DNA from 3 places in the Massilia sp. P1_C10 genome. Region 2 is predicted to be linked to each of the others. Evidence: predicted binding sites of a transcription regulator. Region 2 holds the regulator's gene; each other region holds the start of a gene.
What was found. The regulator LexA, encoded in region 2, represses DNA repair genes until DNA is damaged. The targets are predictions, from matches to a motif close to ACTGTATNNNNATACAGT.

Region 1 (6,899 bases), 120 kb from region 2:
TCAGGATCAGCGGATCCTGGTGGCGCGGGTAGGCCTGGGTGAAGCCGAGGAACAGCAGGAACAGGCCGAGGAACATCACCGGGTGGTGGGCCAGCAGCACGACCGCGGCGAGGAAGGCAAGATGAATCAGCGCGACGCCGGGAGGAATCCGCGGCATCTCGCTTGCGGGAGCTGCGGCGAGGTGGCGGCGCAGCAGGAAGGTCATGCCGGTCGCGTTGATGATGACTGCCAGCGCGGCTTTCCAGCCGAAGGTCGCGGCCATGAAGGCGCTGTCCCAGCCCCAGGCGCCGGCCACCATCAGCACCGGCGGCGCGGCGTAGGCGGTCAAGGTGCCGCCGATCGAGACGTTGACGAACAGGACGCCGAGGGCGCCGTATTTTAGCCGCTCGGGTACGCCGGCGCGGAACACCAGCGGCGCCAGCATCAGTGCGGCGATCGTCATCGCGGCCGGCTCGGTGACCAGCGAGCCGGCCAGCGGCACCAGCGCGAGTCCGAACCAGGTGTGCGCCACTTCTTCACGTACCGGCAGCAGCCGCGCCAGCCACGCGAGCAAGCCGCGCACGCTGGCCAGCACCGGGCGCGAGGCGGCGATCACCATCACCACGAACACGAACAGCGGCTCGGCGTACTGGCGCGATTCGGCATAGTCGATCGCCGCCCGGCCGCCGGACAGCACGGCCATCGTGACGATCAGGATGCACGCCCAGAAGCCGAACACCACCTCGACCTCCCCGAGCAGGTGCAGCAGGCCGGCGTGGCGCGGGTGGCGCTGGGCCAGCCGCTCGAACGCCTTGGCGGCGAAGGTGTGGATCAGGGCACAGCCGAACAGAATCGCGCCGGCAAGTTCGACTGTGTGCATCGCTTCCTTATCCGGCCTTCGGCGCGGGCGCGCCAGCCTGCAGAGCCTTCAGCCGATCGACCGCATTCGTGTTCTTCGGATCGAGTTCCAGCGAACGCTGATAATTCTTGATCGCCAGCGGCTTGTCGTTATCCTGCTGATAGGCTTCGGCCAGCGAGTCGAAGGCATTCGCGCTTTTGGGATCGACAATAGTGGCGAGTTTGAAGATCTCGATCGACTCCTTGACCTTGTCCGCCCTCAGCAACTGGTAGCCCCAGTTGACCAGAATCGGTTCGCCCAGTTTGAATTCGGGTTCCTTCTTTTGCATCTCGGCGTAAACTTCCGAGGCGTGGCCGAACCCGCGCTGGCCCAGGGCGGCGACGAAAGTGTCGAGCGTCGGCGGCAGGCCGCGCGAGGCGCGCCTGTCGACCATCAGCATATGTGCCGGCACGCCGTTCCTGGCGGGCGCGTTGGCCAGAAAGGCGCGGCCGGCCGAATCGTTCTTCAAATAGGCGTTGAGGAACTGGGCGACGTAGCGCGACATCCAGCTCATTGCCAGCGACGATTCTTCGCGTGTGTATTCGTCCGTGCCGTGGCCGCCGTCCGGCGCGAAGCGCTGAAACTCCGAGCTGAAGTTCGCGTGCTCCATGGGATTCATCGTCAGCTTGTAGAAGTCGGCGTATTTGATGTCATTTAACAGGTTGCTGGACATATCGAACTTGCGGGCGGCATGTTCTTCCATCGACCGCGGGCGCGCCGCGACGTACATGAACGGCGCCGTCAGCCGCTCGGGCGAGACATACTTGGCCGAGCGCACCAGTTCGGGGAAATAGCGCACCGAGCCGTCCAGGCTCACCAGTGCCGAAATGCGGTTGTCCCTGGCGGCGGCCAACACGTTCGCTAGGCCGCCCCAGCTGAAACCGATGACGCCGACATGCGCCGCATCGGCCTGGGGCAGCGTTTGCGCGTAACCGACCAGGAATTCGATATCGCCGGCCTGGGCTTCCACACCCTCGAGGTCTGTTGTCATTGAGCGGCCATGCGGCCCGATCGCCGCCGTCGAGATCACCACATAGCCCTGGCTTGCAAGGTATTCGCATAGGTCGACGTTTTCATGCGCCGACGCATTGAAACTCGGCGCATAGATCACGACCGGAAATTTCCCCGCTGCCGGCCGGGCATCGCGCACCGCCCACATCGGCCGGCTTTCTTCGCGCCGGATCGCGTCGGGTTTCAACGCGCTCCAGGTGTTGGCGATTCTGGTCGAGGTAATCTTGTCGATTTCTGCTGCCGGACGATTGAAGTTTTCTTCGGTGGCGATGAGGCGCAGGTAGTCGATGTAATGCAACGGCGCGCCGCCTTTCGCTGCCGGGTACCAGATCAGCGTTTGCAACGGCCGCGCGCGTTCGCCCGAACTGGGCTTGCCGCTCAGCATATCGATCTTCGCTTTATAGGTACGCGAGTAATCGTACTGCTGCACGATGCGCAAGCCGACCCCATGCTGGCCGGGCTCATTCGAAAACACGAAACCCGATGCGGCCTGCGCGACGGACATGGCACTCAATAACAGGCCGAATATTATCTTGTACATATATGCATCTCCATGATTATTAATTATTCTTTCGCAACCATGGCAGATAATACATGCGTTTTTTGCGTTAGAGCATTATTTCCTTAGCCGGCTTATCGAACAGCCTTGTCCAGCTCGAACGCGTTGGTCAGGTCGCCCTGCTGGGAGCGCACGCCAGGCAACGGTTCGAGCTTGAAGCGGTGCGTCAGGAACTGCAGGATCGACGTGGTGTCATACGGCGTGTGGTCGACGAAGCCCTTCTTGGCGTACGGCGAGATGATGATCGCGGGGATACGCGAGCCCGGGCCCCAGCGGTCGCCCTTCGGCGGCGCCACGTGGTCCCAGAAGCCGCCGTTTTCGTCGTAGGTGATGATGATCGCCATGTGCTTCCATTGCGATGAGGCCTTCAGTTTGGCCACGATGTCGGCCAGGTGGATGTCGCCTTCCATCACGTTGGCGCCGCCCGGATGCTCGTTCAGCTTGCCGGACGGCTTGTAGAAGCTGACCTGCGGCAGCTTGCCTGCCTTGATGTCGGCCATCAGGTCCTCGCCGTCCTTCAAATGTTCGGCGCGATCCTTCGTGCCCGGCGCGAAGCGCAGGAAGTAGTTGAACGGCTGGTGGTGAGGCTGGAAGTCGACCTCGCCGCCGTAGATCTGCTTGCGGTCGTTCAGCGCGGCGTAGTAGCCCCCGGCATACCACTTCCAGCTCACGCGCTTGTCCGACAGCGTGTCGCCGATGGTCTTCAGGGTTTGCGGCGGCAGCGGGTCGTCGGCCGGATCGGCCAGGCGCGGATCGTCCTTGGCCGGCTTGGCCTGGCTCGGCTGATAGCTCGGCTGCACGGTGTTGATGGTGTAGCCGTCCGGGCTGATCACGCCGTCCTGGAACTTCGGCCCGCCGGTCATCGCGCTGGCCGGCGAATCGTCCTTGAGCATCAGGCGGCCGTTGGCGTCGAGTTTCGCGCGCATCTTGTCGGGCGCGTTCGGGAAATTCGGCGTGCAGGCGCAGGCCAGCCACATGTGGTTGATGTAGGAGCCGCCGAACGCGCCCATGAAGAAGTTATCGGCCAGCACGTACTCGCGCGCCAGGCGCCACAGCGGCAGCGACGAGCCGTCGTAGTGGCCCATGGTCAGCGCGCCGGCGTCGGACCAGGCGACGAACATGTCGTTCCTGCCGCCGTTGATCTGCATCTGGTTCTGGTAGAAGCGGTGGGTCAGGTCGCGCGTCTTGGCCGACAGCGGCAGGTTGATCGGCGGCGCGTCGATCTGGAACGGCGCGTTCGGCATCGCGGTTGGATATTGGGGATCGGGCACGCTGGTCTTTTGCCACACCGGCGGCAGGGTGGGCAGCACGGTGCCGTCGCGGTCGCGCTGGACTGTGCCGTTTTCCGCGGTGGCGTTGCCGATGCCGTTGGCGCCGGGGAAGCGGCCGTACAGGTTGTCGAAGCTGCGGTTTTCGCCGTACAGCACGATCACGGTCTGGATTTGCTCGAGGCCCTTCAGTGGCCTGGGCGCCTTCTTGGTGGCGGCGTGGGCGGGCAGGGTGGCGAGCGCGGCGAGCGCGAACAGTGCGGAGCAGGCGATTTTCATTGTTAAGCCGTCAAAAGTGGACGCCTATTATAGGGGCAATAGCGGGGGCTGGTCCTGCGGACCTGGCCCCATTTTGGACGGACGATCCAGGCTCTGCGCGCACGATATCAGATAGACCTTGCCAAACCCCGGCCCAAATAGTACTGTGTATTCATACAGTAGTTTTAAGCGATCCCACCATGTCACTTCATCAACATATCACCGCCCCGGAGGCCTTGCACCCCTCCTTGTGGCTCGCTTCGCAGCTGGCGCATTCCACCGCGCGCTGCGTCGATACCGGCCATCCGGCGCTGTCGGGCCAGCTGCCCGGCGGCGGCTGGCCGACCGGCACCCTGATCGACCTGATGCTGCAGCAGCCCGGCATCGGCGAGCTGCGCCTGCTGCGTCCTGCGCTGGCGACGGTGGCGCGGCGCCGCATCGTGCTGCTGCAGCCGCCCCATCCGCCGCAGGCGCTGGCGCTGGCCGCGCTCGGGCTGGCGCCGTCGCAGCTCATCTGGATCCGCAGCAGCCGCAGCAGCGACGCGCTGTGGGCGGCCGAGCAGGTGCTGCGCAGCGGCAGTTGCGGCGCCTTGCTGTTCTGGCAGAACCACGCGCGCGGCGAAACGCTGCGCCGGCTGCACCTGGCCGCGCAAAGCGGCGAAACCCTGTTCTTCATGATGCGCCCGCTCGCCGCGGCGCAGGACAGTTCGCCCGCGCCGCTGCGCCTGTCCTTGCGGCCGGCCGCGGGCGGGCTGGACATCGAATTCGTCAAACGCCGGGGACCGCAGCGCGACGCGCCGCTGTTCCTGCCCCTCACACCTTCTTTACTGCAGCGCCATGCGACTTTGGATCGGGCTCTACCTGCCCCAGTTACCGCTCGAAGTGTTTTGCCCGAACTGGTCCAGTGATTCGGCCAGCGTCGTGCTCGAGCAGGAACGCGTGCTGGCGCTGTCGCCGGCGGCGCGGGCGGCCGGCCTGCAGGGCGGGATGCGGCGCGGCGGGGTGCTCATGCTCGCGCCCGAGGCCAAACTGTACGAGCGCTCGGCCGAGCGCGAGGCCGAGGCCCTGCATGCGGTAGCGATGGCGCTGCTGCAGTACACGCCGCTGGTGGCGCAGGCCGAGGAGTCGACGCTGCTGATGGACGTCGGCGCCAGCCTGCGCCTGTTCGGCGGCATCAAGGCGCTGTGCCGGCGCATTCGCGCCAACCTGCGCGCGCTGGGTTTCACCGGCGCCCTCAGCTGCGCGTCGACCGCGCGCGGCGCCTGGCTGCTGGCGCGCCACGGCGGCACGCGCGTCGTCAAAATGGACTCGCTGGTGCGCCGGCTCGACCGCCTGCCGGCTGCCTTGCTGCCGCCGGCGCGGCCGTTCGCGCCCTGGTTCGAAGGCATCGGCTGCTTCAACCTGGGCGACATGCGGCGCCTGCCGCGGCCCGGTCTGCAGCGGCGCTGCGGCCGGCCGCTGCTCGACATCCTCGACGCCGCCTACGGCATGACGCCCGAGCTGTTCGACTGGATCGAAGCGCCCACCACCTTCCGCGCCAGGCTCGAACTGTTCGACCGCGTCGAGCACGCCGACGCGCTGCTGTTCGGCGCGCACCGGCTGCTGCTGCAGCTGACCGGCTGGCTGTGCGCGCGCCAGCTGGCGGTCGAACGCATCACTTTGCAGCTCGAGCACGAGCGCGGCCGGGTGGCGATGGCGCCCACCGCGATCGACATCGTGCTGGCCGAGCCGACCTGGCGCGACGAACACCTGGTGCGCCTGCTGCGCGAGCGGCTCGGCAAGGTCGAACTGGTGGCGCCCGTCATCGGCCTGTGCCTCGAAGCGCTGCAGGTGCAGGCGATGGCGCCGCCGAGCGACTCGTTGTTTCCCGAGCCCGGCGGCAGCGAGCAGGACCAGCTGCGCATGCTCGAACTGCTGGTGGCGCGGCTGGGGCCGGAAAACGTCTTGCAGGCGGCGCCGCAGGCAGATTACCGGCCCGAGCACGCCAACGCCTGGGTCCCGGTGGGCAAGAAGATCCGTCCGGCAGACCGCGAGGCGCAAATGCCGCCCGACGTGCTCAGCCTGCCGCGCCCGAGTTGGCTGCTGGCCAAGCCGATCGCGCTGCTGATGCGCAATCACCGGCCGTTTTACGGCTCGCCGCTGAAGCTCGCCTCGACGCCGGAGCGCATCGAAGCGGGCTGGTGGAACCAGTCGCAAACGCGCGACTACTTCATCGCCGAAGGCCAGGACCACGCGCATTACTGGGTGTACCGCGAGCGCATCGTCGGCGCGGCGCAGGACAGCGAACCGCGCTGGTTCCTGCATGGACTGTTCGGTTGAACCGCGCTTGCCGAAGGGGGCGATCTGATGCACAGTGACAGCTTGCCAACTCATCTTGACCAGGACAGACATGCAGACTGAACGTATGGAATTTGTTGGTGCCGACGGGCAAAAGCTGGCGGCGCGAATGGAATCTCCCAATGGGCCGGTCAGGGCGTATGCCTTGTTCGCCCACTGCTTCACCTGCGGCAAGGACGTGTTCGCGGCAAGCCGCATCGCCCAGTCGCTGGCCGAGCGCGGCATCGCCGCGCTGCGCTTCGATTTCACGGGGCTGGGCGCGAGCGAAGGCGACTTCGCCAACACCAATTTTTCTTCCAACGTGGCCGACCTGGTGGCCGCGGCCGACTTCATGCGGGACGATGGGAAGGCGCCGCAGATCCTGATCGGCCACAGCCTGGGCGGCGCCGCGGTGCTGGCGGCGGCCGGCTCGATCCCCGAAGCAAGGGCGGTGGTGACGATCGGCGCGCCGAGCGATCCCGAGCATGTGCGCGGGCTGCTGGGACCGTCGCTGGGCACGATCGAATCGACGGGCGAAGCGGAGGTGTCGCTGGCGGGGCGCAGTTTCAAGATCAAGCGCCAGTTCCTGATCGACGCGGCCGGCTATAAC
Region 2 (6,899 bases):
GAAGTCATGCGGTCGAGGTCGATGAAGCCGGTCGGCACGCCGGTGATTTCGCTCTGGTTGTCGCGCGAGTACAGCTCGTCGATGCGCTCGACCACCTGGGTGAGCAGCGGCTGGACCGCGACCCAGCCCTGCTGGCCGCGCGAGCCGGCTTCGGCGATGGCGAAAATCTTCGACTCGGCCTCGTCGAGCATCTGCTTGACTTCCTTGCCCTGCGGGTTGAACGCGTTGCCGGAGATTTCGTCGGCCGTCGTGATCAGCTTGCGCAGGATGCCGCGGTCGCGCACGATCTCGGCATAGCGGCGGATGTTGGCCGCCGACGGCGTGTTCTGCGCCATCGCGTTGAGGTATTGCAGGCCGCCCACTTCCTCGGCCTTGCCGAGATTGTTGAGCGCTTCGAACACGGTGATCACGTCGGCCGGCTTGGCCGCGTTGATCAGCTTGACGAGCTGCTCGAAGATGATGCGGTGGTCGTAGCGGTAAAAGTCTTCCGCATGCATGAAGTCGGCGATGCGGTCCCACGCGGCGTTGTCGCGCAACAGGCCGCCGATGACGGACTGTTCCGCCTCGATCGAGTGCGGGGGGATGCGGAGGGCGTCGACTTGCGGATCGGAGGGGGCATTCATGGCGCGAATTATACCCGCTCCGGGTCGCCCACTAGCAATAATTGGTGAGAAAAAAGTGCCGTGCAGGGACGTAAAAAAAGCCGGGATAACCCGGCTTTATGGTGTCATCGCGCGGGCGCATGGCCCGCGCTCCGATCGTGCTGCTTAGGCTGCTTCGCCAACGACGGACACGGTGATTTCCACCACGACGTCGGTGTGCAGAGCGACGGCGACTGGATGCTCGCCGGCGGTCTTGAGCGGGCCGGTCGGCATGCGCACATTGGCCTTCTCGACCGCGAAACCCTGCTTCGACAGCGCTTCAGCGATGTCGAAGTTGGTCACGGAACCGAACAGACGGCCATCGACGCCCGCTTTTTGAGCGATGGTGATGGTCATGCCGGACAGTTTCTCGCCCTGGGCTTGCGACGCTGCCAGTTTGGCGGCGGCGGCTTTTTCCAGTTCGGCGCGCTTGACTTCAAATTCGGCGACCGCCGAAGCGGTGGCGCGGCGGGCCATCTTTTGCGGGATCAGGAAGTTACGAGCGTAACCGTCTTTGACTTTGACGACGTCGCCGAGGTTGCCGACGTTAACGACTTTTTCTAACAGGATGATTTGCATATTTTTCTCCAGGTTCTCTGCAGCGATTAAGCGTGGTGCAGGTCGGTGTATGGCAGCAGCGCGAGGTAGCGTGCGCGCTTGATGGCGGTGTCAACCTGGCGCTGGTAGTGCGCCTTGGTGCCGGTCAGGCGTGCTGGCATGATCTTGCCGTTTTCCTGGACGAAGTCCTTCAGGGTGTCGACGTCTTTGTAGTCGACCTGCTCCACGTTTGCTGCGGTGAAGCGGCAGAATTTCTTACGCTTGAACAGTGGGTTCTGTTGTTTGCGCTTTTCTTTAAGCTTGAGCTTGTTCTTGTCGAATTTTTTACCGAATGCCATTTGAGGCTCCTGTATCTAAAAAGTACCCCGCTTAGGCGGCGGCACTGAAATCAATGATGTGAAACACCAGCGCTTTGCTGTTGCGATTCTTTTTGGCCAGAAATCCCGTGAACTGGTGGACTGCGCCCAACTCGGCCCGTGCAAACCGTCCTGAAATTTCACCCGCGGCGAGCGCGGTAATTTCAAACTCGGTCAACCTGGCTACCCCTGCTTCCACCTGCTGCGAACTATGCGTCAGGGTGGCGGACACGATCGGCACGCCGGCCGGGGTATAGCGCAATACGTCGCGCTCCGAAATCGATGCTACAAACTGAAGTTGATTCACTTCACCAGCTTAAGGTTCCAGCCCAAACAATCAGGCAGCGGCGGCGGGTGCTGGAGCAGCGGCGGCAGCCGGCGCTTCCGTGCGGTGGCTCTTGGCTGCGTCTTCACGTTGTACCGACTTCATCATCGGCGACGGCGCGGTTTCAGCCTTCTTCATCTTAACGGTGAGGTGACGCAGCACGGCATCATTGAATTTGAATGCGGTCTCGAGTTCCACCAGGGTCTCGTTGTCGCACTCGATGTTCATGCAGATGTAGTGTGCCTTAGGCAGCTTCTGGATCGAGTAAGCCATCTGACGACGGCCCCAGTCTTCGACGCGATGAATGTTACCGCCGCGCGCGGTGACGCTGGCCTTGTAACGTTCGATCATCGCCGGGACTTGCTCGCTTTGGTCCGGGTGGACGATAAAAACGATTTCATAATGACGCATGCATAACTCCTTAGGGACGTTTAAAACAAAAGCCCACCTCGGCGTCAAGACGAGTGTGGGAAGGGAAAGCCGGCAATTATAGCGCGGAAGCGGCGGCGCTGGCAATGGGTTTGTGGCGTCAGGGCGCGGGCGGAGCGGATCCAGCCGCGCTGCCAGGCACGAAACCGGCGTCGCGCAGCTGGGCCAGGGTATACGGATTAGCGGCAGGGAAGGCGGAAGGCGCAAGGCCGGTCTCGATGGCCGCAAGCTGAACGGCGTGCGGATACGCCTCTTCCGCAACCTCTGCCAGTGCAGGCACGAGGCTGGGACTATCTTTCAGCTTTCTTTCGATCCGCCGACGTTGTTCGTACAGCGTGCGCAACCAGCTCTTTGACATGCGTTCGGGCGGGAATTCGCACTTCAGCAAGTGCATCAGCAACACCTCGAGGCGACTTTCCAGCGCCCTGCGCTCATGTTTCACGATGGACTCAAGTTCCTCGATCAGGTTTTCCAGGTCCAGCTCGGTGAAGCGGCGCTGGCGCAACAATGCGATCTGATGCTCGAACCACAGCACCATATCCGCTTCATAGTCGGCGCTATCCTGCCTGTCCGTTTTGAGTTCCAACATGGTGAACCTCCTATTGAGTCACGTTAGCACTCGCTTATCGACTCGTCCAGCGAACCCGGCAACATGCACCAATCGGGGTCAGACCTCCGGAAGCATCGAACTCCGCCGGCAAACAGTGACGTGAATATCGGGTTTCGCTCTTGGCTTGATCGGGAAAATTGCTCAATTTGGGTGGAAAACTGCGGTTTTTCGAATTTTCGGAGCGCTGACACCGGTTTTTTGTGAAGTTTCCCTTGCGCTGGACGAAATACTGTACAAAAATACAGTCTGTTCATACAACCAGCACCCGCACACCCAATGATCAAGCTCACAGCACGGCAAGAACAGATCCTTAACCTGATTCGGGATGCAATCGAGAACACGGGCTTTCCGCCGACCCGCGCCGAAATCGCCACCGAACTGGGCTTCAAGTCGGCCAACGCCGCCGAGGAGCACCTGCAGGCATTGGCGCGCAAGGGCGTCATCGAAATCTCGCCCGGCACCTCGCGCGGCATCCGGCTGGTCGGCGCCGGCATCCCGGAATCGATGCCGATGCCGCCGCCGACGCTGATGATGTCGCTGCCGCTGGTCGGCCGCGTCGCCGCCGGCTCGCCGATCCTGGCGCTCGAGCATGTCGAGGCCACCTACAGCGTCGACCCGGCGATGTTTTCGTCGAAACCGGACTTCCTACTGAAGGTGCGCGGCCTGTCGATGCGCGACGCCGGCATCATGGACGGCGACCTGCTGGCCGTGAAGAAGATCGACAGCGCGAAGAATGGCCAGATCGTGGTCGCGCGCATCGGCGACGACGTCACCGTCAAGCGCTACCGCAAGACCGGCGCGCTGATTGAATTGTTGCCGGAGAACCCGGACTTCAAGGTGATCAAGGTCGATCCCTCAGTCGACGACTTCGCCCTCGAAGGACTCGCCGTCGGCCTGATGCGGACCTGGCACTAAGCCTTATTTGCTGACCGGTACGTAGTTGTTCTTGCGCGCCTCGAGCTCGGCGGCACGGCCGCCGCTGTCCGAGGACTTGACCAGTTCGTTGTGCTCCTTGACCCAGGCCTCGGTCGCGCCGCGCCAGGCGGCGTAGTCGGCCAGCGTCAGCTTTGCGCCGATCGAGGCGTCGGCCACGATACGCTGCCGCGCCTCTTCCAGGCGCGCCCTCGCCGCTTCCGTCTCCTGCTGGTTGAATAACTTGAACAGGTCGTCGGGCACCACCGACTCCAGCGTGGCGTGCGCGTTCATGTTAGCCACGAAGCCGTTATAGCAATCCTGCCAGATTTCGACCTTGTCGGCGACCCGCTTGATGTCGTCGTTGCCCTTCGAGATCGCGGGAATGCGCGGTGCGGCGCAGCTGAACTTGCCCGATTTGAGGTCGGCGCCGTCGTACTTCGTCACCCAGTAGTCGATCTCGGCGCGCCGCGCCGTCCGCTGCCGCATCACTTCGAGCGCCGCCACGGCGACCTTGTCGCCCTTCGCCGCCGCCTTGGTGAACCACAACTGCGCCTTGGCGTCGTCGATCGCGCCCGCCTCGCCGTACCAGTACATCTCGGCCAGGTGGCGCTGGGCTTCAGCATTGCCGCCATTGGCCAGTTTGGTGTAGGCCTGCAATGCCTGGGGGTAAGCCTTTTTCTGGAACTGGGCGTTCGCGTCGGCGAGTTCGTCGGCGCTGGCGCCCAGGGCAGCGAAGGAAAGGCTCAGGCAGAGTACAAATTTCTTCATCGGGTCCAGTCTTTCGAAAGTGTCAGGCGTCCAGCGCGCCCTTGAAATCGGCCAGCAGGTCCGCCGTATCCTCGATGCCGACCGACACGCGGATCAGCGATTCGGCGATGCCCATGCTGGCGCGGCGCTGGGCCCCCATCTCGAAGAAGATGGTGTGCGCCACCGGGATCACCAGGGTGCGGGTGTCGCCCAGGTTGCTGGCCGGGATGCCGATGTTCAGCCGGTTCAGGTAGTCGAAGCAATCGATGCCGTCCGCCAGCTCGAAGCTGAACAGCGAGCCGTAGGAGCGGAACAGCGCGCCGGCCAGGTCGTGCTGCGGATGCGAGACCAGGCCCGGATAGTGCACCGCCGCCACGCGCGGGTCGGCTTCGAGCATGCGCGCCAGCGCCATCGCGTTGGCGCAGCTGCGCTCCATGCGCAGCGCCAGCGTCTCGGCGCCGACCGCGATGTGGTGCGCCGCTTCCGGCCCGAGCGAGGCGCCGAAGTCGCGCAGGCCCTTGGCGCGCAGCTGCGCCATGCCCCACTGGGCCGGCGGATTGCGCTTGTAGTTGTCGGCGATATTGGGGTAGTTGTTCCAGTCGTATTCGCCGGTGTCGGTCAGGCTGCCGCCCAGCGCGATGCCGTGGCCGCCGATCGACTTGGTCAGCGAGTTGACCACCAGGCCGGCGCCGACCGCCTTGGGGCGGAACAGCCAGGGCGTGGTCATGGTGTTGTCGACCACGAACAGGATGCCGCGCGCGCGGCACAGCGCGCCGATGCGGGCCAGGTCGGCGACCTGGGTGCGCGGGTTGGCGATGGTCTCGGCGAACACCAGCCGCGTGTTCGCGTTCAGCGCCGCTTCGACGTTGGCGACATCGGTGGCGTCGACGAAATCGACCGCCACGCCCTGCCCCGCCACTGTCTGCCACAGGCTGTTGGTGTTACCGAACAGGAAGGACGACGACACCACGTGGTCGCCGGCGCGCAGCAGGCCCTGGAAGATGGCGCCGATCGCGCCCATGCCGGTCGCGAAGCACAAGGTCGCGACGCCGTCTTCCATGCGCGTGACCTTGTCTTCCAGCGCGGCCACCGTCGGATTGCCCTGGCGGCCGTAGCGAAAGCCCGGCTCCTTGCCCTGGAATACCGACGCCAGCTGGCGCGCGTCGGTGTAGCCGAACGCGACCGAGGTGTGCACCGGCTTGTGCAGCGAGCCCTGCTCGATCGGCTTGCGCCGGTCGTTGTGCAGGACCGTGGTGGTGAAGCCGAAGGTCTTCTTCTCGCTCATGGTGTGCCGCGCCCTTATTCCGCCGTCACCGGTTTCAGGTGCAACTGGGTCGTGACCGCGTCTTCCAGCGGTGCGTTCTTGGGATTGTGGCGCGCGAATTCGAGCCGGTCCAGGTAAGCCTGGGAAATGTCGCCGGTCACGTAGATGCCGTCGAAGCACGATGCCTCGAAATTGGTCAGCGCCGGGTTGACGTCCGAGATCGAGCGCTTGAGCGCGTCGACGTCCTGGTACACCAGCTTGTCGGCGGTGATCTCGCGGCAGATTTCCTCGTTGCTGCGGCCGTAGGCGATCAGCTCGCCGCGGGTCGGCATGTCGATGCCGTACACGTTGGGGAACAGCACCGGCGGCGCGGCCGAGGCGAAGATGACGTTTTTGGCGCCGGCTTCGCGCGCCATCTGGACGATCTCGCGGCTGGTCGTGCCGCGCACGATCGAGTCGTCCACCAGCAGCACGTTCTTGCCCTTGAATTCGGAGGCGATCGCGTTGAGCTTCTGGCGCACCGACTTGCTGCGCATCGCCTGGCCTGGCATCAGGAAGGTGCGGCCGATGTAGCGGTTCTTGATGAAGCCTTCGCGGTACTCGATGCCGAGCTTGAGCGCCAGCTGGATCGCGGCCGGGCGCGACGAATCGGGAATCGGCATGACGACGTCGATCTCGCCCGACGAGAATTCCTTGCGGATCTTCTCGGCCAGGTGCTCGCCCATCTTCAGGCGCGTGGCGTAGACCGAGGCGCCGTCGAGGATCGAGTCGGGGCGGGCCAGGTAGACGTATTCGAAGGCGCACGGGTTGAGCGACGGATTGTCGGCGCACTGGCGCTGGTGCAGCACGCCGTCGTTGTCGATGAACACCGCCTCGCCCGGCGCGATGTCGCGCAGGAAGCGGAAGCCGATGCCTTCGAGCGCCACCGATTCGCTGGCGACCATGTATTCGACGCCGTCATCCGTTTCGTTGACGCCCAGGCACAGCGGACGGATGCCGAAGGGATCGCGGAACGCCAGCAGGCCGTGGCCGGCGATCTGCGCCACCACGGCGT
Region 3 (6,899 bases), 500 kb from region 2:
GAAGGGGATTCCGATCGACGAAGAATATGTCGACCCGCCGCTACCGGATCTGACGGACTAGCAAAGCATCCAAGCCGAAACTGATGGTCGCTTGCGTTTCCGTGACGACAAAAAGTGGGGTCAGGTCAGCAGGACCAGACCCGAAGGGCGCCGCCTCAGCGCGCTAAGCCACGGATTTCATTGGGGTTTTCGGGATATCCACACAAACTGTGGATAACATTGTGGACAAGACATCATTGCTGCCTTGAAAGCCCTGCAACCACGCCATTTTTGACAAAATGCCCGTTCCGGAGGCAGAAATTTTCCCTTTTTAAATCAATGACTTGCAGACGATGGCGTTTTGTCCTACACACTGCGACGAGGCGTAGTCCTACAAAAACTCCACACGGGGGATAAGTCACAAACAAAGACACATTTAACAAGCTTTTCTTCCAGCGGGAATTGCTTTGACAAAGCGCCGGCTCTGTCTTAGTGTGGGCTCATGCAAGCGACCGACAATGCGAATGCCGACGATCCCGACCTGTTCATCGACGACGACGAGTCGCCAGGCACAGGCGCGCCTGTCGTGGACGAGCTGGCGCCCTGGCGCATCCTGATCGTCGACGACGATGTCGATGTCCACGTCGTCACAAAGTTTGCGCTGAGTAACACCCACTTCCAGGGTCGCCGCCTCAGCTTCCTGCACGCCTACTCCGGCCGCGAAGCGCTGCAGAAGCTGCGCGACACTCCCGACATCGCGCTGGTGCTGCTCGACGTGATGATGGAAACCACCGACGCCGGCCTGATCTTTGCCCGCCAGGTACGCGAAGAGCTGCACAACGACCTGGTGCGCATCGTGCTGCGCACCGGCCAGCCCGGCCAGGCGCTCGAGCACAGCATCATCGTCGATTACGACATCAACGATTTCTGGAGCAAGACCGACCTGACCACGCGCAAGCTGTTCACCACCGTCATCGCCGCGCTGCGCGCCTACGCCACCCTGGCCGGCGCCGCTCACGCCCGCGACGCCGCGCTGGCTGAGCTGCAGCGCGCGCGCCAGATCCTGAACGAGGTCGGCGAACGCGCGCTCGTGCTCACCCTCGATCGCGAAGGTCGCATCGTCGACGCCAATTCCCATTTCTGCCAGGTCGCCGGCCAGCCCGTCGAACGCCTGCGTGGCCGCGACCTGCACGCCGTGCATCGCGAACCCTTCCCCGAAGACATCGCAACCGAGATCCTGGCCGAGCTGTCGAGCGCCGGCGCCTGGAGCGGCACCCTGCGCATCGACATCGCCGGCGTTCCGCGCCAGCTGCACTGCTCGATCAAGGCCTACAAGGGCGCCGACGGCGCGGTCGACCAGTACGTCGCCGTCGCCACCGAGCTCGGCTGACCTACTTCCACGCACTGCGCGCGCGGTCGCGCACCAGCATGCGCACGCTCTCGGGCATCGGCTTGCGGCTCTGCTGCGTATCCGCCGTCACCCACACGCACTCCTCGAAATGCTTGAGCATGGCCGGCGCGATGAAGCGGCTGCGCGCGGCGTACACGTGGCGGTCGCCCATCTGCGCCTGCTGCTTGATGAAGAAGCGGTTCGGCACCACCAGGTGCAGGTTTTCCTTGGCGCGCGTCATCGCCACGTACAGCAGGCGCCGCTCCTCCTCGATATCGTCGGCGTTGCCGGTGCTCATGTCGGACGGGATGCAGCCGTCCACCACGTTAAGCACGTGCACCGATTTCCACTCCTGCCCCTTGGACGAATGGATTGTCGACAGGATCACGTAATCCTCGTCGAGCAGCGGCGGGCCGGCGCGGTCGCTGGTCGCTTCCGGCGGATCGAGCGTGATTTCGGCCAGGAAGGTTTCGCGTGTGCCATAGCCGCCCGCCAATTGGGCCAACTGCTCGACGTCGGCCGCGCGCACTTGCGCGTCGTCATGCATGCGCTCCAGGTGCGGCAGGTACCAATTCTTGACCAGCTCGATGTCGGCCGGCCAGCGCAGGCCCGGCGCGCGCAGCGCCCGGTACAGCGCGACGAACTCCTGCCAGTCGCCACTGCTCTTGGCCGGCGCGGCGAATTGCTCGACGGCCGCCATCGGCTCGGCCGCCTCGCCCACGGCGTCCAGCAACTTGGACGCGGTCGCCGGGCCGATGCCGGGAATCAGCTGGGCGACACGGAATCCCGCCATGCGCCCGCTCGGATTCTGGGCGAAGCGCAGCACCGCCAGCACGTCCTTGATGTGCGACGCTTCGAGGAACTTCAGTCCGCCGAATTTAACGAAGGGAATATTGCGCCGCATGAGCTCGAGTTCCAGCGCGGCGCTGTGGCTCGCGGCGCGAAACAGCACCGCCTGCTGGATCAGCGCCGTCCCCGCCTCGCGCTGCTCGAGGATGCGGTTGCAGACCCAGCGCGCCTGCTCGGCCTCGTCCGGGATCAGCACCAGCTGAGGCTGCACGGTCGACACCTTGTCGGTCCACAGCGTCTTGGCGTGGCGCTCGAGCGCGCCGGCGATGACAGCGTTCGACGCATCCAGGATCGGCTGGGTCGAGCGGTAGTTGCGGTCCAGCGTGATCATCTGCGCCGGCTGCGAAAACTGTTTCGGAAAGTCGAGGATATTGCGCACCGTCGCGCCGCGGAACGAATAAATCGACTGGGCGTCGTCGCCCACCACCATCACGCCACGCCCGTCCGGCTTCATGCCCGTGATGATCGAGGCCTGCAGCCGGTTGGTGTCCTGGTATTCGTCGACCAGCACATGGTCGAACAGGCCGCCCAGCTCCGGCCCCAGTTCCGGGTCGCACGCCATTTCCGACCAGAACAGCAGCAGGTCGTCGTAGTCGAGCACGTTCTGCTCCTGCTTGGCGTCGACGTAGGCGCCGAACAGCGTCTTGAGCTCGGCTTCCCATTCGCTGCACCACGGGAACGTGCTCTGCAGCACCAGCGCGAGCGGATCGCGGCTGTTGACCACCCGCGAATAGATCGACAGGCAGGTGCCCTTCAGCGGGAAGCGCTTGGCGGTCTGGGTCAGGCCGATTTCGTGGCGCACCAGGCCCATCAGGTCTTCCGAGTCGCCCCGGTCATGGATGGTGAACGAATCGTCGAGCCCGATCCGGCCGGCGTATTCGCGCAGCAAGCGCGCGCCGATGCTGTGGAAAGTGCCGGCCCACGGCAGGCTGGTCGGCGCCTGGCTGCCGCGCATGCCCATTACACGATGCAGCACGCTGCCGGCCCGGTGCGTCATCTCGGTGGCGGCGCGCCGCGAAAAGGTCAGCAGCAGAATGCGCTGCGGATCGGCCCCGCTCTGGATCAGGCGCGCGACCCGGTGCGCCAGGGTATTGGTCTTGCCGGAACCGGCGCCGGCGATCACAAGCAGCGGGCGCGCGGCGCCGTCGGATGCACCGATATCGTGCTCGACGGCCGAACGTTGTTCGGCGTTCAGGCTGGAATAGGGATCGTCCTGGGTATCGGGAACGGCAACTACGGACATTGATGGCAATCGGTCGGGAAATTCATAGCACTGTACATTTATCCAGTAAATGAGCGCAAGTAAAAATCGGCCTTTTTGCATGACGGGTTGTTGTTAACTTGCCGCGCCGTGTTGCGGATGCTCAAGCGTTAAATTCAATGGATAAGCTAAGTGGCCGTTTTTAAAGCACTTTTTTACATATCCACAATCGTTGTGCATAACTTTGTGGATAAGCGCCGCTTGACACCCTGCAAGCCTTGAAAGACGGGCCTTTCAACAAAATGCCCGTTCAGAAGGCAATAAAAATTGCCTGCAAAATCAACGGCTTGCAAAGTCAATGCTGAAGTCCAAAAAAAATTTCTGGATAATTCTTGTAGGAATTTTTTGTGCATAACCTGGAATGTCCGAGGCCTTGAACAGGTCGGATTTCGATATCATTTTTATATTGATCGACGCGAAAAGCCACGTTCGGCGCTGCTGCGCCGCCTGCTCATGCGGTTCGGGAGAAATTAGTGTGCAGAATTGGTGCGGCGGCGTTCAGGATCGAGCAGGACACGTTCGATCACGTGGGGGGCGATGTCGTGGGATTTCAGATATTCGACGGCGGACATGGTGTTGCGGGTTTCCTGGACAGCGATCGCATGGTCGACGATGTCGCGGCAGCGCGAATCGCGCCGTTCATAGTTCGGCTCTGCGAGAGCGAGATTGCCGGCCGGACCGTTCGGGAGAGGATTCATGGCGATTCCTTACAGAAAGTGAAACGTGGCGCCTTGTTGCCTAGAAGGAGTATCCGCGAACGCTATGCAAAGTCAATGTCAGTTTCCCATCGAAATTGCAAATTCCAGCGTTCAAAATCGGCGAACAGGTGCACACTACCACGCGTTTGCGGCGCGTGTCGTCCGGCACGATATGCCCCGGAACTACGTACTTTCCGCATGGACAACCGAAGCCGGCGCACGCGATAATGGCAGCATGACCACTGCGCCCCCTGCCCCGCGGCCCTGTCCGCAATCGCTCACCGACCTGTTCGTTTCGTTCACTCTACTGGCCCTGCAAGGCTTCGGCGGCGTGCTCGCTGTGGTGCAGCGCGAGCTGGTCGACCGCAAGCAATGGCTGACGCAGGACGAATTCATCGAGGACTGGGCGGTCGCGCAAATCATGCCCGGCCCCAACGTGGTGAACCTGTCGATGATGATCGGCGGACGCTACTTCGGGCTTCCCGGCGCGATGGCCGCGCTGGCCGGCATGCTGGCGGTGCCGCTGGTGCTGATCCTGCTGCTGGCCCTGGTGCACGCCCAGTTCGCCGATAATCCCCACGTTGCCGGCGCGCTGCGCGGCATGGCCGCCGTCTCCGCCGGCCTGATCGGCGCGGCCGGACTGAAGCTGTCGGTGGCGCTGGCGCGCAATCCGATGCCGCTGGCCTGGTGCGTCGCCATCGCCATCGCCGGCTTCGTCATGGTCGCGCTGCTGAAGTTCCACCTCAGCTACGTGCTGATCGGCCTGGGCGGCCTCGGCTGCGTGCTGACCTACCGCAGGCTGAGCGCATGAGCCCGCCAATCCACCTGGTGCTCGGCTGGGCCGACTGGTTCGACCTGTTTTCCCACTACCTGATGCTGTCGCTGATGTCGGTCGGCGGCGCCATCTCCACCACGCCGGAAATGCACCGCTACCTGGTCGAACAGCATCACTGGCTGACCCAGGCGCAATTTAACGAATCGATCGCGCTGGCGCAGGCCGCGCCGGGGCCGAACGTGCTGTTCGTCGCGCTGATGGGCTGGAACGTCGGCCTGAATGCCGGCAGCATGGCCGCGGCCGTGCTGGGCGTGATGGTGACCATGTTCGGGATCATGATTCCGTCGACCGTGCTGACCTATGTGGCGGCCCAGTGGGGCCACCGCAACCGCGAACTGCGCGCGGTGCGGGCGTTCAAGCAGGGCATGGCGCCGATCGTCATCGCGCTGCTCGTGTCGACCAGCTTCATCCTCGGCGCCGCAGGCGGCGACGCGCGCCACGACTGGCCGCTGTGGACGCTCGCGCTGGCCAGCGGGCTGGTGATCTGGCGCACGAAAATCCATTTGCTGTGGGTGCTGGGATTCGGCGCCCTGGTCGGCGCGCTGCAGCTGGTCTGATCCGTTCTTGCGCCAGCCCAGCGCGCCCTCGCTGCCGTCGTGCTGAAATGGCAAGGCGGAGGTGATCCATCATGGAAAACGGCAGTTTCTCGGGCAACCCGAAAACGGAATGGCTGAGCGAAAACGGCGAAGACCGCGACATGCGCCTGCTCGAGACATTCTGGTACATCGATCCGCAGGGCCGACGCTGGGAGGCGCCGAAAGGCGTGGTCACCAATGGCGCCACGATTCCCCGCACGCTGTGGTCGTCGGTGGGCAGCCCGTTCACCGGCCGCTACCGGCGCGCCGCGATCATCCACGACGTCGCGCTGCGCACGCCCGGCATGGTGCGCGACGATGCCGACAGCATGTTCTTTCTCGCCTGCATGGCGGGCGGCTGCACCGCCCTGGAGTGCAAACTGCTGTACGCCGGCGTGCGCATCGGCAGCTGGGCGACGCTGTTCGGCATCCACGCAGACGACTGGATCGGGATGGCGCCCGGGCTGCCGGGACAGCACGGGCCGACCGAACTCGAAATCCGCGCCAAATTCACCTTGCTGGCGAGCGCGCTGCGCACGACCGGCGATGACTTCGCCACCATCCGGGCCGTCGTCAGCGAGCATCTCGGGCACTAGAAGCCGCTGTCCTGCGCGCGTTGGCAATAATCCGCGCGGCAAGGCATACTGCGGCAGTTAACCCGATCCGGACCACCGTATGCCAGAACTCATTAGTGAACATGCCTGCTTCGGCGGGCTGCAACGCTTTTACCAGCACGATTCCAAGGCCATCGGCCTGCCGATGCGTTTCTCGGTATTCTTGCCGCGCGCTGCCGCGGGCGCGCGCCTGCCGGCAATGTTCTACCTGGCCGGCCTGACCTGCAACGAAGAGACCTTCATGACCAAGGCCGGCGCCCAGCGCTACGCCGCGCGCGAGGGCATGATCCTAATCGCGCCCGACACCAGCCCGCGCGGCGCCAATGTTCCCGGCGAAACCGACGACTGGGACTTCGGGGCCGGCGCCGGTTTCTACCTCGACGCCACCACCGAGCCGTGGAGCCGCCACTACCGCATGTACAGCTACCTGCTCGAGCTGCGCCAGCTGGTGGTCGACGAATTGCCGGTCGACGATGCGCGGGTCGGCATCTTCGGCCACTCGATGGGCGGCCACGGCGCGCTGGTGATGGCGCTGCGCAATCCCGAGCTGTTCCGCTCGGTGTCGGCGTTCGCGCCGATCGCCGCGCCATCGCTGTGTCCGTGGGGCGAGAAAGCCTTCACCGGCTACCTCGGCGCCGACCATGCCGCCTGGCAGCGTTACGACGCGAGCGAGCTGATGCGCAAGATGCAGGCGCCCT

Region 1: a site for LexA is predicted at 4,137-4,154, ahead of imuA (translesion DNA synthesis-associated protein ImuA). Genes of this name have one in related genera too.
Region 3: a site for LexA is predicted at 3,491-3,508, ahead of AC1D02_RS04345 (ATP-dependent helicase). Genes of this name have one in related genera too.

The regions. Positions count from the first base shown of each region.
Region 1 covers NZ_JBFUAC010000002.1:672,596-679,494, reverse strand. The annotation lists gene AC1D02_RS07400 (putative Na+/H+ antiporter) at 1-859, opposite strand, end outside; gene AC1D02_RS07395 (dienelactone hydrolase family protein) at 867-2,393, opposite strand; gene acpA (acid phosphatase) at 2,522-3,994, opposite strand; gene imuA (translesion DNA synthesis-associated protein ImuA) at 4,174-4,881, shown strand; gene AC1D02_RS07380 (Y-family DNA polymerase) at 4,811-6,292, shown strand; gene AC1D02_RS07375 (alpha/beta hydrolase family protein) at 6,363-6,899, shown strand, end outside.
Region 2 covers NZ_JBFUAC010000002.1:550,397-557,295, forward strand. The annotation lists gene AC1D02_RS06830 (replicative DNA helicase) at 1-623, opposite strand, end outside; gene rplI (50S ribosomal protein L9) at 768-1,220, opposite strand; gene rpsR (30S ribosomal protein S18) at 1,247-1,537, opposite strand; gene priB (primosomal replication protein N) at 1,569-1,862, opposite strand; gene rpsF (30S ribosomal protein S6) at 1,893-2,291, opposite strand; gene AC1D02_RS06855 (DUF29 domain-containing protein) at 2,410-2,898, opposite strand; gene lexA (transcriptional repressor LexA) at 3,196-3,834, shown strand; gene AC1D02_RS06865 (sel1 repeat family protein) at 3,838-4,602, opposite strand; gene AC1D02_RS06870 (cystathionine gamma-synthase family protein) at 4,625-5,866, opposite strand; gene purF (amidophosphoribosyltransferase) at 5,881-6,899, opposite strand, start outside.
Region 3 covers NZ_JBFUAC010000002.1:51,233-58,131, forward strand. The annotation lists gene AC1D02_RS04335 (hypothetical protein) at 1-61, shown strand, start outside; gene AC1D02_RS04340 (PAS domain-containing protein) at 482-1,369, shown strand; gene AC1D02_RS04345 (ATP-dependent helicase) at 1,371-3,461, opposite strand; gene AC1D02_RS04350 (hypothetical protein) at 3,950-4,177, opposite strand; gene AC1D02_RS04355 (chromate transporter) at 4,413-4,988, shown strand; gene AC1D02_RS04360 (chromate transporter) at 4,985-5,569, shown strand; gene AC1D02_RS04365 (DUF1353 domain-containing protein) at 5,641-6,183, shown strand; gene fghA (S-formylglutathione hydrolase) at 6,263-6,899, shown strand, end outside.